One region of the Allobosea sp. 05T433 genome, then DNA from elsewhere that is predicted to be linked to it. Evidence: riboswitches for the same ligand, from Rfam matches in the RefSeq annotation. Region 1 holds a riboswitch; the other holds the start of a gene.
What was found. Region 1 has a riboswitch for cobalamin ahead of AC1DGP_RS18660 (ribonucleoside-diphosphate reductase subunit alpha). Riboswitches for the same ligand answer to the same signal wherever they lie in the genome.
Positions count from the first base shown of each region.

Region 2: another riboswitch for cobalamin. It lies ahead of AC1DGP_RS12460 (TonB-dependent receptor plug domain-containing protein); the one in region 1 lies ahead of AC1DGP_RS18660 (ribonucleoside-diphosphate reductase subunit alpha).

Region 1 covers NZ_JBFTKS010000013.1:39,986-47,133, forward strand. The annotation lists gene AC1DGP_RS18645 (efflux RND transporter periplasmic adaptor subunit) at 1-663, opposite strand, end outside; gene AC1DGP_RS18650 (efflux transporter outer membrane subunit) at 660-2,159, opposite strand; gene cobF (precorrin-6A synthase (deacetylating)) at 2,589-3,350, opposite strand; cobalamin riboswitch at 3,534-3,735, shown strand; gene AC1DGP_RS18660 (ribonucleoside-diphosphate reductase subunit alpha) at 3,854-6,763, shown strand; gene AC1DGP_RS18665 (ribonucleotide-diphosphate reductase subunit beta) at 6,889-7,148, shown strand, end outside.
Region 2 covers NZ_JBFTKS010000007.1:239,972-247,119, forward strand. The annotation lists gene AC1DGP_RS12450 (FecCD family ABC transporter permease) at 1-73, opposite strand, end outside; gene AC1DGP_RS12455 (ABC transporter substrate-binding protein) at 70-915, opposite strand; gene AC1DGP_RS12460 (TonB-dependent receptor plug domain-containing protein) at 936-2,879, opposite strand; cobalamin riboswitch at 3,000-3,200, opposite strand; gene ccoS (cbb3-type cytochrome oxidase assembly protein CcoS) at 3,218-3,394, opposite strand; gene AC1DGP_RS12470 (heavy metal translocating P-type ATPase) at 3,391-5,598, opposite strand; gene AC1DGP_RS12475 (FixH family protein) at 5,604-6,128, opposite strand; gene ccoG (cytochrome c oxidase accessory protein CcoG) at 6,163-7,148, opposite strand, start outside.

The DNA of each region.
Region 1 (7,148 bases):
CGAAACGTCGCCAAGCACGATGATGGTCGGCGCGGATTGCGCCGCGTTCACCGTCTGGCCTTCCTGCGTCACGATGGCCAGTGCGGTGCCCGCCGCCGGAGCTGTGATGCGGGTATAGCCGAGCTTGGCGCGGGCAGTCTCGACCTTGACGCCGCCGGAAATGATCTGGGCGTCGAGCGCCGCGATCTGGGCGCGGGTCGTGCGCACCGTCATCTCGGCCGATTCGTAATTGTCGCGGGAGACCGCGTTCTGGCCGAGCATCTGCTTCTGACGGGCAAGCACGGATTCGGCATAGGCGAGGCTGGCCAGGCGCTCCTCGCGCTGCGCCTGCAGCACGGCGAGCTCGGCCTCGGCCGAGCGCAGTTCATTCTGCTGGGTGACGCCATCGATCTCGGCGATCAGGTCGCCCTCGCTCACGTTCTGGCCCAGGGCCACCTTAAGCGAGATCAGCCGGCCGGAGACCTGCGCGCCGACGCTCACCTGCCGGATCGGCTCCAGCGCGCCGCTGGCCAGCACGACCTCTTCGACATCGCCCATCGTGGCGGCGACCGTCGGCAGTTGAATCGCGGCCGGCTGCGGCGCCTGCTGCGAGCGCAGGGCATAGCCACCCGCCCCCAGCATGCCCAGGACAAGCAGCAGCATGAAGGCACGGCGCGACGTCATGGGCTCGGGACCTCCAGGGAGACAGCACGCAGGCGGGGCCCCTGCGGCGGATCCTCGACGCGCGGGCGGGAGACCTCGACCGGCCGGAGCCAGCCACCGCCAAGCGCCTTGTTGAGGGCGATGAACCGGGTCGCCAGCGCGATCTGGCTCTGAATCCGCGAATCCTCGGAGCTATACTGCGAGCGCTGCGCATCGAGCACGTCGAGGAAGCTGGCGCCGCCCGACTGGTAGAGCGCCTGGGACAGCTGCGCCGCCTGACCGGAAGCCGCAGCCGCCGTCGACAGGCTGGCCAGCCGCAGTCGCTCCTGCCGCAATCCAACCAGTGCGTCCTCGACATCCTGCAGGGCGCTCAGCACAGCGAGCCGAAGCGCCGCATCCGACTGGTCGCGCCGGGCGCGCGCCACATCGACCGCGGCCGCGAGTTCGCCCCCATTGAAGATCGGCACGCTCAGCGATGGGCCGATCGACCAGCCGATCGCGCTGTTCTTCGCGAGGTCGCCGAGCTTCAGCGCCGAGGTCGAGATATTGCCGGTCAGGCTCACGGAAGGGTAGCGAACCGCCTCGGCCTGGCCGATCCGTGCCGTTGCCTGGGCGAGACTGCGCTCGGCCCGCCGGACATCCGGCCGGTTGCGCAGCACGTCCGCCGGGACGCCGGCTTGCGGTGGCGCGGGCGTCGCCGGCACCTTCGCAGCGCCGGTCAAGCGCGAGCCCATAGCGGATGGCGGGCGGCCAACCAGCACCGCGATACGGTGCTGGGTCTGCGACAGCGCGGTTTCAAGGGCCGGAATCTGCGCCTCGGTGCTCGCGACCTGCGCCACCGCCCTCGCCGTATCGACCGCCGAGACATCGCCGGCCTGGAAGCGGACCCGCGTCAGTGCCTCGGTCACCCGCTGGGTTTCGACCGTCCGCTTGGCAAGCACAATGCGCGCCTGGTAGCCGCGCGCCTCGATGACAGCCGAAGCGACATCCCCAATGAGCGTCAGCAGTACTCCGTCGAGATCATCGTCGGCGGCATCGACGCCATAGGTCGCGGCTTCGACGGCGCGGTCGCGCCCGCCGAAGATGTCGAGCTCCCAGGAGGTGTCGAAGCCCGCGCGCAAGCTGTTGCTCATGCCGCTGCCGCCCCCTGAATCGGAGCTTGTGGCGTAACGCGAACGCGTTGCCGATGCTGAACCATTGACCTGAGGAAACAGCGGCGCGATCGCCTGGACCCGGCTCGCTCGCGCTTCGCGAATCCGCGCCTTCGCCTGGGCGACATCGAGATTGCCTGCAACCGCTTCGGTCACGAGCCCATCCAGCACAGGATCCTTGAATTGCCGCCACCACTCCGACCGAGCGGGAGGCCGCGCAGCCGAAGCGGCGCCATTCCATTGGGTGGGCAGATCCTGCGTCGGCGCGACGTAGTCGGGGCCGACCGAGCAGGCGCCAAGGCAGAGCAGAACAGGCAGCGCGAGCAGCCTCGTCCAATCCGATATCAGCCTGTCGCGAGAGTGCATCCCGTCCATGTCCGCCGCATTGGCGACCTTTCCATTCCAGGCGGAAAGAGCGCAGATCGGCGGTCATAGGCGCCGTATTTCAGAATGATTCCAAAGACGAAGACCCCGCGGAGTGCCGATCTCTGGCTATCTTGAACGCCTACAAAGCGGCCTCGCGAATTGCAAGGCGCCAGCCCCGCGAAAGCGGTTCATCGACGTCTGAGCCAGGACCAACTCGGGCTGATCCGGCAGCCAGCGCGACCGCGATACCATCCGCCGCGCTCTCGGCGGCTGAGATCGGCCATCGGGTGGTCCGGCGCAATGGCTCTCCTTCTTCGCTCCGGGCAAACAACCCGGCGAACCGCGACAGTGACACGATGGAGCAATCCACCCGACGGGGCCAATCGAAGACATAAGGACCCTTTTGTCGTCATGCGCGGATTGCGCCGTTCAGTCCTCGTCGCGTCTCCGAAGCAGATAGGTATCCATGATCCAGCCCTTTTCCTCTCGCGCTTCGCGCCGGATGCGCTCGATATCGCCCATCACCTCCGAGAGCTTTCCGGCGATCAGAATCTCGTCCTTGGTGCCGAGATAGGCGCCCCAATAGATATCGAGATCTTCACCCGCGACACTCTTGAAGGCCTGGTCCCCGTCGAGCATGACGACCACACTATCGAGGTTATTGGGAAAGCCTTCCGCCAGTTTGCGTCCCGTGGTGATCAGCACGGGCTCGCCAATCCGGTTGAGGGCGACCCGGTGTCGCGCCGCAAGGGCCTGCACGCTGCTGATGCCCGGGATCACATCGTATTCGAGAGCGAAGCCCCTGGCGCGAATATGCTCGACGATCCGCAGCGTGCTGTCATAGAGCGTCGGATCACCCCAGACGAGGAAGGCTCCGCATTCACCGTCCCCGAGTTCTTCCGTGAACAGGCCCTCGTAGTCATGGGCAATACGCGCATGCCACTCGTCGACGCTGCCACGGTAATTCGTTCCGGCGGGGGCACGCTCCGGGATCGGCACCGGAACCAGGCGATAATCCGATCGTTCGATGAAGCGCTCGCAGATGTCCTTCCGCAGCCGTCCGAGCGCGGCCTTTTCTGTCCCCTTGTCGGGAATGAAGAAGACGTCGGCCTGGTTGAGGGCGTTGATCGCCTGGACCGTGACATAGTCGGGATTGCCGGCACCAATTCCGATGATCAGGATCTTGCGCATTCGGCCTCCAAGTCGGGGCTCAGATGGCCCACCGTTCGGCAGCCATAGCACGTGGGGCGACAGCGCGAGCAGCTGCGCCATGACGCCCTCGAGGCCGATCGCCGCATAGTTCGACCACTCCCCGCTCTTCACAGGCCAACGAATAGGCCGTGGCAAGCTGTTGACAGAATTGTCGCGATAGCCACTAGATATGGTGGTCACGGTCTCTCGAGTCGCAAGATCGAGAGCTAAGAGGGAAGCCGGTGCGAAACCGGCGCTGCCCCCGCAACTGTCAGCGGCGAGTACTTGTCCAGACTATCAGTCACTGAGGCCGCCAGGCCTTGGGAAGACGGGACAAGAGCGATGACCCGCGAGCCAGGAGACCTGCCGCGACAGCAGAATCGTCCTCGGGCGGGGTGTCCCGGTGGATCGCTTGGTCATGTCTGCGGGCGCTCGTCGCTGCGACATTCTCCGTTGCGACTCCGCCTGGCCTTTGCCCCCTACAGATTGGGGTTTGAAAGCCGATGTCCCTCGCGACCGATACCATCCGCCCTGAGACGTTCAGCCCGATCGCGTCGCAAGGCAGCGATGCGCGATCGACCGCGGAACCGGGCTACCAGGTGATCCGCCGCAACGGCAGCGTCACCCCGTTCGACGCCTCCAAGATCAGCGTCGCTCTGACCAAGGCCTTTCTGGCGGTCGAGGGCAGCAGCGCCGCTGCCTCGCGCCGAATCCACGACATCGTCGCGGAGTTGACCCAGCAGATCGTCGCCGGGCTGACGCGGCGCGCCGATGCCGGCCGTACCTTCCATATCGAGGATGTGCAGGATCAGGTCGAACTCGCGCTGATGCGCAGCGAACACCACAAGGTCGCCCGCGCCTATGTGCTCTACCGCGAGGAACGAGCCCAGGAACGGGCCCGCGCCAAGGCGGAAGCGAAGCCTGTGGTCGCCTCCGCGCCGGTGCTGCGCATGAAGGCAGCCGACGGCGCGCTCGTGCCGCTCGATGGGGCTCGCCTCGCCACGGTCATTCGCGAAGCCTGCGCCGGGCTCGACGGCGTCTCGGCTGAAGCCGTGCTGAGCGAAGCGCAGCGCAACCTCTATGACGGCATCAGTCAGGATGAGCTGGCGCAGGCGCCGATCCTGGCTGCGCGCACCCTGGTCGAGACCGAACCGAACTATTCCAAGGTCTCGGCTCGCCTCCTGCTCGACAAGCTCCGCCGCGAGGCGCTGAGCTTCGTCTCCGGTCGTCCGGAACAGGCGACTCAGGCAGAAATGTCAGTACGTTACGGCGACTATCTCCACGCCTATGTGAAGACCGGCATCGCCAACGAGCTGCTCGATCCCGAGCTTGGACGCTTCGATCTCGCCCGCCTTGCGGCTGCGCTCAAGCCGGAGCGCGACCTCCAGTTCGATTATCTCGGCTTCCAGACGCTCTATGACCGCTATTTCCTGCATGTCCGAGGCAATCGCTTCGAGCTGCCGCAGGCCTTCTTCATGCGTGTCGCGATGGGTTTGGCGATCCGCGAGATCGACCGCGAGGCCCGGGCGATCGCCTTCTACGACCTGCTCTCCTCCTTCGACTTCATGGCCTCGACGCCGACCCTGTTCAACGCAGGAACCCTCAGGCCGCAGCTCTCCTCCTGCTTCCTGACCACGGTGCCGGACGATCTCGACGGCATCTTCAAAGCGGTGAAGGACAACGCCCTGCTGGCCAAATATTCCGGCGGGCTGGGCAATGACTGGACGCCTGTGCGTGGCCTTGGCGCTCATATCAAGGGCACCAATGGCGAGAGCCAGGGCATCGTGCCGTTCCTCAAGGTCGCCAACGACACCGCGATCGCCGTCAACCAGGGTGGCAAGCGCAAGGGCGCGGTCTGCGCCTATCTCGAAACCTGGCATGTCGACATCGAGGAGTTCCTCGATCTGCGCAAGAACACCGGCGACGACCGCCGCCGTACCCATGATATGAACACGGCGAACTGGATCCCCGACCTGTTCATGCAGCGCGTCGCCGCCGGAGGCCAGTGGACGCTGTTCTCGCCCGACGAGACGCCCGACCTTCACGATCTCTACGGCAAGCCGTTCAAGGCGGCCTATGAGGCCTATGAAGCCAAGGCCGAGCGCGGCGAGATCAAGGTGTTCAAGCGCCTCAACGCGCTCGATCTCTGGCGCAAGATGCTGACCATGCTGTTCGAAACCGGCCATCCCTGGATGACCTTCAAGGATGCCTGCAACCTGCGCTCGCCGCAGCAGCATGCCGGCGTGGTGCATTCCTCGAACCTGTGCACCGAGATCACGCTGAACACCTCGGCCGACGAGGTCGCCGTCTGCAATCTGGGCTCGATCAACCTCGCAGCCCATGTGACGGCGGGCGGGCTCGACCGGGCCAGGCTCGGCAAGACGGTCGCGACCGCGATGCGGATGCTCGACAACGTCATCGACATCAATTTCTACACGATCCCCGAGGCACGCCGCTCGAACCTGCGCCACCGCCCGGTCGGCCTCGGCATCATGGGCTTCCAGGATGCGCTGCAGACCTTGCGCCTGCCCGCGGCGTCCGAGGGTGCCGTAGCCTTCGCCGACACCTCGATGGAGGCGATCAGCTGGTTTGCGATCTCGGCCTCGGTCGATCTTGCCGCCGAGCGCGGTCGCTACCCGAGCTTCGAAGGCTCGCTCTGGTCGAAGGGCATCCTGCCGATCGACTCGCTCTACATCCTCTCGGAGGCCCGCGACGGCGATGTCGAAACACTCGATCGTTCGACGACGCTGGACTGGGACAGCCTGCGCGAGCGGGTGAAGACCACCGGCATGCGCAACTCGAACTGCATGGCGATCGCCCCTACCGCAACGATCTCCAACATCGTCGGTGTCTCGCAGTCGATCGAGCCGTCCTATAGCCAGCTCTACGTCAAGGCGAACATGTCGGGCGACTTCACGGTCGTGAATGCCGACCTCGTCCGCGATCTCAAGGCGCGCGATCTCTGGGACGAGGTCATGGTCTCGGACCTGAAATACTACGACGGAAAGGTCAGTCAGATCGACCGCGTCCCCGACGATCTCAAGGCGCTCTACGCAACCTCCTTCGAGATCGAGACAAGCTGGCTGATCCGCGCCGCCGCACGCCGTCAGAAATGGATCGACCAGGGCCAGTCGCTCAATCTCTACATGGCGCAGCCTTCCGGCAGGAAGCTCGACGAGGCCTATCGCCTCGCCTGGCGGCTCGGCCTGAAGACGACCTATTACCTGCGCGCGCTCTCGGCGACCCATGTCGAGAAGTCGACGCTGAAGGGCACTGACGGCAAGCTCAACGCGGTGTCGGCAACGGTCCCCGTCGCGTCCAAGCTGATCCTCGTCGACATCCCGCTCGACAATGGCATGGCCGTGCCGAACGCCTGCTCGATCGACGATCCGACCTGCGAAGCCTGCCAGTGAGGCAGCGGCGGCATCCACGCTCGCCTTCGCGGCGCGCATGGATGCCCGGCCCTGCCCGATAGCGAACGATACGGACGGCCGGGGCAGACCCGGCCATGACATTCAGACCCGATTGGATATTCATCATGCTCGACTGGTCAGACAGCAAGCCTGCCACCGCCCTCGATCTCAATCCGGCCGCGCCCGGCGGAACCTCTGCCGATGCCACCGGCCTCGGCGAGATCGATCGCTCCGGCGGCCGCGTCAGCGTCGACGAGAAGCGGATGATCAACTGCCGCGCCGATGTGAACCAGCTCCTGCCGCTCAAGTACAAATGGGCCTGGGAGAAATACCTCGCCGGCTGCAACAATCACTGGATGCCGACAGAGGTCTCGATGCAGGCCGA
Region 2 (7,148 bases), on a different contig from region 1:
GGGCCAGCATGACAATGAGCCGCGCCAGCTTCGGCGTCGTCGCTCGTACCGTTTCCTGAACCGCCAATGTCATGAGCGCGATCCTTGCGTACGGGAGGCGGCAAGCAGCTCGATCGCATCGAGCACGGCCGGTCCGGCGCAGGTCCAGAGTTTCGAGGGGAGGGCGACGAGCCTGACCCGCTCGCCGAGCTTCGTCAGGAGCGGATGATGAAGGATCTCATGGGCGAGCGAGGGCGGCCCGCCCGGCGTGGTGTTGAGGATCAGCATGTCGGCCTGTCCGAGCGCGACGGTCTCCAGCGCGATCTGGCCGTAATTGTCGATGCCGAGTTCGGCGGCGAGATTGGTCAGGCCGGCGCGGGTCAGGATCTCGTCCACCAGCGAGCCGCGCCCGACCGTGAACCCGTTCGGCCGCAGGACCAGCGCCCTGGGATGGCCCGCGCTTTGGTTGGCGGCGAGCGTGTCGAGGCGCCGGTCGATCGCTGCGATCAGGGCCGCGCCGCGTTCTGGCTCGCCGAGCAGGGCCGCCATCTCGGCGATCTGGGCACGCATTTCAGCGAGATTGCGCGGCACCCCGAATTCGCGGACGGGAACACCGGCCTTCTTCAGCAGCGCGACCGTGCTGCGCGTCGTGTAGGCGCCAGCGATGATCAGATCGGGCTTGTAACTCAGCACCTCCTCCACCAGACCGTGATTGGCCGGGATGGTCTTGGCAATCTCGGCCATGTTGGCGTTGCGCGGGTCCTGCGAGAGCCAGGTGACCGAGGCGATGCGCTCGCGCTCGGCGAGCCGCAGCACCAGTTCGTCCGAGCACATGTTGAGCGAGACGATGCGGGATGGCTTGGCCGGCGTTTCGGCGGCCGTCAGGCCGCCGAAACCGAGCAAGAGGCCAAGCGCCAGAACGGCGCCGCGAGTCATCGCGCGGGCCGCCCAAGGCTTCACAGCGTTACCTTCAGGCCGCCATAGGCGCTCAGACCCGGCACCAGGAAGCCGACGGGGTTCTCGTAGCGCTTGTCCAGCAGGTTATCGATGCGGCCGAAGACACTGAGCCTGTCCGTCGCCTTGTACTCGGCGGCGAGATTGACGATGGCCGCACCCGGCGCCCGCATGCGCGAGATCGAGAAGTCACGGTTTCCGTCGACGCGCTCACCCACATAGATCAGCGTCGCCGAAAGGGTGAGCTTGTCAACCGGGGTCCAGCTCGCCGTCACGCTGGCCTTGTGACGGGGACGGCGCAGCAGTTCCTGCCGGGCGATGTCGTCCTTGGCGATGGTGAAGGTGTAGTCGGCCCGCACCTTGAACTGCGGCGAGATTTCGAGCGCGGTAAAGGCCTCCACCCCCTTGGTCGTGGCCTTGCCGATATTGGCATAGGAGTTCCGCGCCACGTTGGTGACGATCAGGTTCTCGATGTCGTTGTGGAAATAGGTGGCGCCGAACCGGACCTTGTCATCGAGGAGAGGCTGCTCGAAGCCAAGATCCCAGCCGCGGCTTTCTTCCGGCTTCAGGTTGGGATTGCCGAAGAAGTTGAAGGCCGGGCGAGAATCGCTGAAACGCTCGCTCAGGGTCGGGGCCTTGAACCCCGTGCCATAGCTCCCCTTCAGCTTGGTTTCGATTTCCGGCACGATATAGGCTGGCGCGAAGCGGTAGGTCGTGTGGCCGCCAAAGGTCTCGTCATCGTCGTAGCGGATGTTCGAGACCATGAAGAGCCGGTCGCCGAAATTCGACTGGAGTTCGGCAAAGGCGCCCGTATTGCCGTTGGATGCCGTGAGCGCGCGGGTTTCCAGCCGTTCGCGCTCGTATTGCAGACCCATCACCAGGGTCTGCCCCTTCATCAGCTCAAGGTCGCCGCGCCAGTCGACCTTGGTGCGCTCGCCGAGATTCTCCGTCGGCAGGCCGAGGATACCAATCGCATTCGGCGTGCGGCCGGTGCGGTCCTGATTGCTGTAGGACAGGCCGAAGCGATTGACGAAGCGCCCACCAAGCGGATCCCAGACGACCTCTCCGCGGGTGAAGGCCTGCTTGTAGTCCTGGCTGCTGCGGAAGCTGCTGGGCGTGCTCGGAAAGCCGGAATCGCCGGTGAAGAGCAGGTAGCCGTCAGTGTAGCGGCCGACCCAGTTCAGCGACAGCGTATCGGACAGCGCGACGCCGAACCGGGCCGAATAGGTCCAATTGTCGTAGGAATTCGGGTTGACGCGGCGCCCCGACGGCACGAGCCCGGGAGGCGTCACCGGGGTCGAATCCGATTTGAAATGGGCGATGCTGAGGGCGTAGTTGAAGCGGTCATCGCCGCCGCTGAGGCCGACCGACTGGTTGAAGGTGCCGTATGAGCCGGCCTCGGCTCGGGCCGTGAGCTTCGGCGGACCCTCGCCACGCTTGGTGGTGATCGAGATGACGCCGCCCAGCGCGTTGGCGCCGTAGAGGCCGCTTTGCGGTCCGCGTAGCACTTCGATGCGCTCGATGTCGTCGGTCAGCATCGAGCCGAAATCGAAGGAGCGGTTCGGGGTCGACGGGTCGTTGGCCTCGATGCCGTCGATCAATACCTTGACGTGGTTGGAGTTGGTGCCGCGGATGAAGACCGAGGTCAGCCCGCCCGGCCCGCCGGTCTGCACGATATTGAGGCCGGGAACGGCGGCGAGCGCCTGCGGCAGGGTCCGGCGCTGCTCGCGCTCGATATCACCGGCAGTGATGACGGTCACGGAATTGGCGATCTCGCGCGCTGGCGTGGGTCGCGTCGTCGCGCTGACGACGATTTCGTCGAGGGCAATCGATTCGGTGGCTGACTGGGCGGATGCCTGGTTGGCGGGGAGGGAGCCGGCGGAGACAAGGAGCGACAGGGTGATGAGCAGCCGGCTGCGCCGGGCAACCTTGGGAGGACGGATCACGATGGAACCTCGGGCGTTGACGTCTGTGGCACGTCACCGCGAACGCGAGGCCCCGTCCGCTGCCCTTAGCCAGCGTGCAGTTCAACAAGCGATCGAAACACCCCGTCCGAACGTGTTCGCGTGTGACCACGGCTGACGGCAGGTCTCCTGGCTCGCGGGTCGGTGCCTTGTCGCCGCCTTCCCAGGTCCGAGGGCCCCAGTGGCGTGTGGCGAAAGGCTCGCCGCTTACAGTTGCGGGGGCAGCCACGGCATTGAATGGCGAACCATCCGCACCGCATTCCCTTTTGATCCCCTAAGGGAACCGTCGCTGGCGAGGTAAGGCCGGAACGGCCGCTGCGTCAATGATCGTTGGTGCGGGTGTCCCCAGGCGAACGCAGGTCGTCATCCCTCAAAATGCGCCAGCTCGGTCCCTCGAGATCGCTGAACTGGCCGGTGCGCATGCACCAGAAGAAGGCCGCCAACCCCAGCAGTCCGAGACCGAGTGCCAGGGGGAACAGGATCACCAGGATATTCATGACGCCACTCCCGTATTCTGCCGCGGCAGGCCGCGTCCCGCGCGCAGCGCGTTGAGCGTGACCACCAGTGACGAGCCCGACATCGCGACGGCTGCGACGAGCGGCGTCGCGAAGCCCGCGACGGCAATCGGCACCGCGACGGCATTGTACAGCACCGCAAACCAGAGGTTTTCCAGCATGAGGTTGCGCGCCCTGCGGGCGATGCGCAGGCTGTCGGCGACCGGCATCAAGCTGTCGCCGATGAAGACAATGTCGGCCGAGGCCTGCGCCAGGTCGGTCGCGCTGATCGGCGAGATCGAAACATGGGCCTTGGCAAGGGCCGGAGCGTCGTTGAGCCCGTCGCCGATCATCAGCACCTTGCGCCCCTTGGCGCTGAGCCGGTCGAGCGCCTTGAGCTTCTCGTCGGGACGCAGGCCGGCTTCGGCCTCCGTGATACCGAGGGCCGAGGCGACCGGCGCGACAGCTTCGCTTCGGTCGCCGGAGAGAATGCGGATCTCGAGGCCGAGACCGCGTAGCGCGGCGATACAGTCGCGCGCCTCCGGCCGGATCTTCTGATCGACCGCGAAGATGGCGCATTCAGTGCCATGGCGCCAGGCGATCAGGGAGGCTGAGGGATGGCGCGCGGCGACGATGGCGGCTTCCGCCCCGGCCTCGCAATAAGCGACGCTGCCGAGACGGGTCTCGATCCCATCCACAATCGCGCTCAGGCCTGCGCCGTGATTTTCGCTGACATCGCTCGCAGGAGCAGGATGGCCGGCGGCACGGGCGATGGCGCGGGCGAGAGGGTGGCGGCTCGCGGCTGCCAGCCTGCCCGCCGCCTGCAAGGTTGCGGTATCGATCTCAGCGCCATTGACCAGATCGGGGTCCGGCAGGGTGAGGGTGCCGGTCTTGTCGAAGACAGCGACATCGGCTTCGGCCAGGCGCTCCAGCGCATCGCCCTGTTTCAGCATGACCTTGCGCTTGAACAGGGCAGACGCAGCAACGACCTGCACGGCCGGAATCGCCAGCCCCAGCGCGCAGGGGCAGGTGATGATCAGGACGGTGATGGCGATGATCAGTGCTTCGGGCCAGGGCAGGCCGAAGGCCATCCAGCCCAGCAGGGTCGCGAGCGCCGTGGCGTGGACGAGAGGGGCGTAGACCCTTGCCGCCCGATCGGAAAGCTTGACATAGCGGGAGCGGCTTTCGACCGCGCGCGCCATCAGGGCATCGATCTCGTCGAGCAGGGTGCCGCTGGCTGCGGCTTCGACCTTGACGGTCAGGGCCCCGGAGAGGTTCACGGTGCCGGCATAGACCTGCGCGCCGGCCATGACGGCATGCGGCAGGGTTTCACCGGTGACGAGGCTCTGGTCGATTTCGGAGGAGCCGGTCTCGATGATGCCATCGACACTGACGCGCTCGCCCGGCTGGATCAGGACGCGGTCGCCGGGCACGATGGCCGCGATCGGCGTCACCATCGCCTCGCCATTCGGCATCAGCCGGGTCGCGGTTTCGGCCTTCAACGCGGCAAGATTGCCAGCGAGGTCGCGCGTGCGGCGGCGCATCAGCTGGTCGAGATAGCGCCCGATCAGCAGGAAGAAGATCAGCATCACCGCGCCGTCGAAATAGGCATGCTCGGCGTGGTTCCAGGTCACCACCACCGACATGCCGAGCGCGAGCACGATGCCGAGCGTGATCGGCACGTCCATGTTGACGGCGCGGGCGCGCAGAGCCCGGAGCGCACTCTCGAAGAAGGGGCGGCCGGCATAGGCGGCGGTTGGCAGGGCAATCAGCGCCGAGAGCCAGTGAAAGAAGTCGCGCGTGACCGGATTGATGTCGCTGCTATTGCCCGACCAGACCGAGACGGAGAGCAGCATGATGTTCATCGAGGCGAAGCCGGCGACGCCGAGATAGCGCAGCAGCCGCCTTTCCTCGCTTGTGTCGTCCTCACGGCCGGAGGCGGGCAGGAAAGGGTAGGCCTTGAAGCCGAGCCGGGAGAGGCGCTCGATCACGGCCTCTGGGCGCAGTACGCCTTCCGTCCATTCCACCGTGACGCGCTTCAGCGCGAGATTGACCCGGGCGCTGAGGATACCGGTCTCATGGGCAAGGCCGTTCTCGATCGCGTGCATGCAGCCGGCGCAGCGGATGTTCTCCACCGCGAGTTCCATGCCCGCGACGCCGCTTTCGCGATGGCGGATGAAGACGGAGAGATCCTGCTGCGCGGCCATGAGCCTCACTCCTTCAGCATCATGCGGCTGCGGGAGGAGAAGGCCGGGTCCCGATCGCGCTTTGCCTCGACCACCAGGGTCCAGGCGCCGGCATGCAGCCCCGGCACCGTCGCGGAATAGTGGCCCGGGGCAGTTTCGGTCAGCGTCACCTCGCGGTCCTGCTGCCGCGTCGCCGGGTGCTGGAGCTTCGCCTCGACTGCGAGCCCTGTGACAGCTGCGCCCGCCTTGTCCTTCAGCAAGAGCGAAACGACCGCGTCGGCGCCGGCACGCACGACCTCGCTCTGGGCCAGCCAGCCGCGTGCGGCCTGGGCCTGCATGCGCGCGATCTCGCCGTTGAAGCGCTGGCTGGTCTCGTAGGCGCTCTTCACATCGGCGCCGGGCATCGTCCGGATGGCCGAGACCATCATCACGCCATTGACGCCCGCGACCACGATGAAGAAGCCGATCATGCCGAAGAGCACGGCACGCCCGCTGAGCTCGAAGGGCCGGCGCCGAGTTGGCGCCGGTGGGGCTGGAAAATCGATCGGCATGATGAAGCCTCCGCAACAGGTCATGATGCGTTCTCTAGGGAGCGATGAAATGATCCCCGGCGGTCACGACCTCTCCGGCGAACAGGTCGGATGCGGTGAAGGTGATCGTCTGGGATTTGTCGAGAGGAATGCCGGCCGGCACTGTCACCAGCGCGCGGATCTCGCGCGAGGAATCGGGGTCGACCGTGATGATCGGGCGAAGATCGGCCGTCGCCTGGGTTCCGACGGTCTCGACCCGGATACCGGGCAGGCCGGAGACGGTGAGCGCGAAGGGACGGGAATCCGGGCGTTTGTTCAGCAGGCGGATGGTGTAGGCGTTGCGGATCGAGCCGTCGCTGAGCGTCACGAAGAGCGGGGTGCGCTCGTGCAGCACGGAGATTCCCGCCGTGCTGCGGGTTGCGAGCTGGTAGATCATGGCTCCGCCGACGAGCCCGATCAGCGCGGTGTAGATCAGGGTGCGGGCGCGGATCAGGCGATAGACCGGCTTCTGGCCAGCGATACGCCGCTTGACGTTGTCGTCGGTGTCATAGGCGATCAACCCGGCCGGGCGGTTGATCTTGAGCATGACCGTATCGCAGGCATCCATGCACAGGCCGCACTGGATGCAGTCCATCTGCGAGCCATCGCGGATGTCGATACCCGTCGGGCAGACCGCGACGCACTGGTAGCAGTCGATGCAATCGCCAGCCGGCTCGTTGGCGGCACGCAGGCGCGTGGCCTGCTTGACCGAGACGCGCGGATCGCCGCGATCGTAGCGATAGGTGACGTTGAGGGCGTCGTCGTCGGTCAGCGCTGCCTGGATGCGCGGCCAGGGACACATGAAGGTGCAGACCTGCTCGCGCATGATCCCGGCGAGCGCATAGGTGGTGAAGGTCAGGATGCCGATCCAGACATAGGCCGAGAGCGGAGCCGTGAAGGTCGCGAGTTCCCGCACCAGGGTTGGCGCATCCGCGAAATAGAGCACCCAGGCGCCGCCGGTCCACCAGGCGATCACGAGCCAGACCAGGTGCTTGCCGGTCT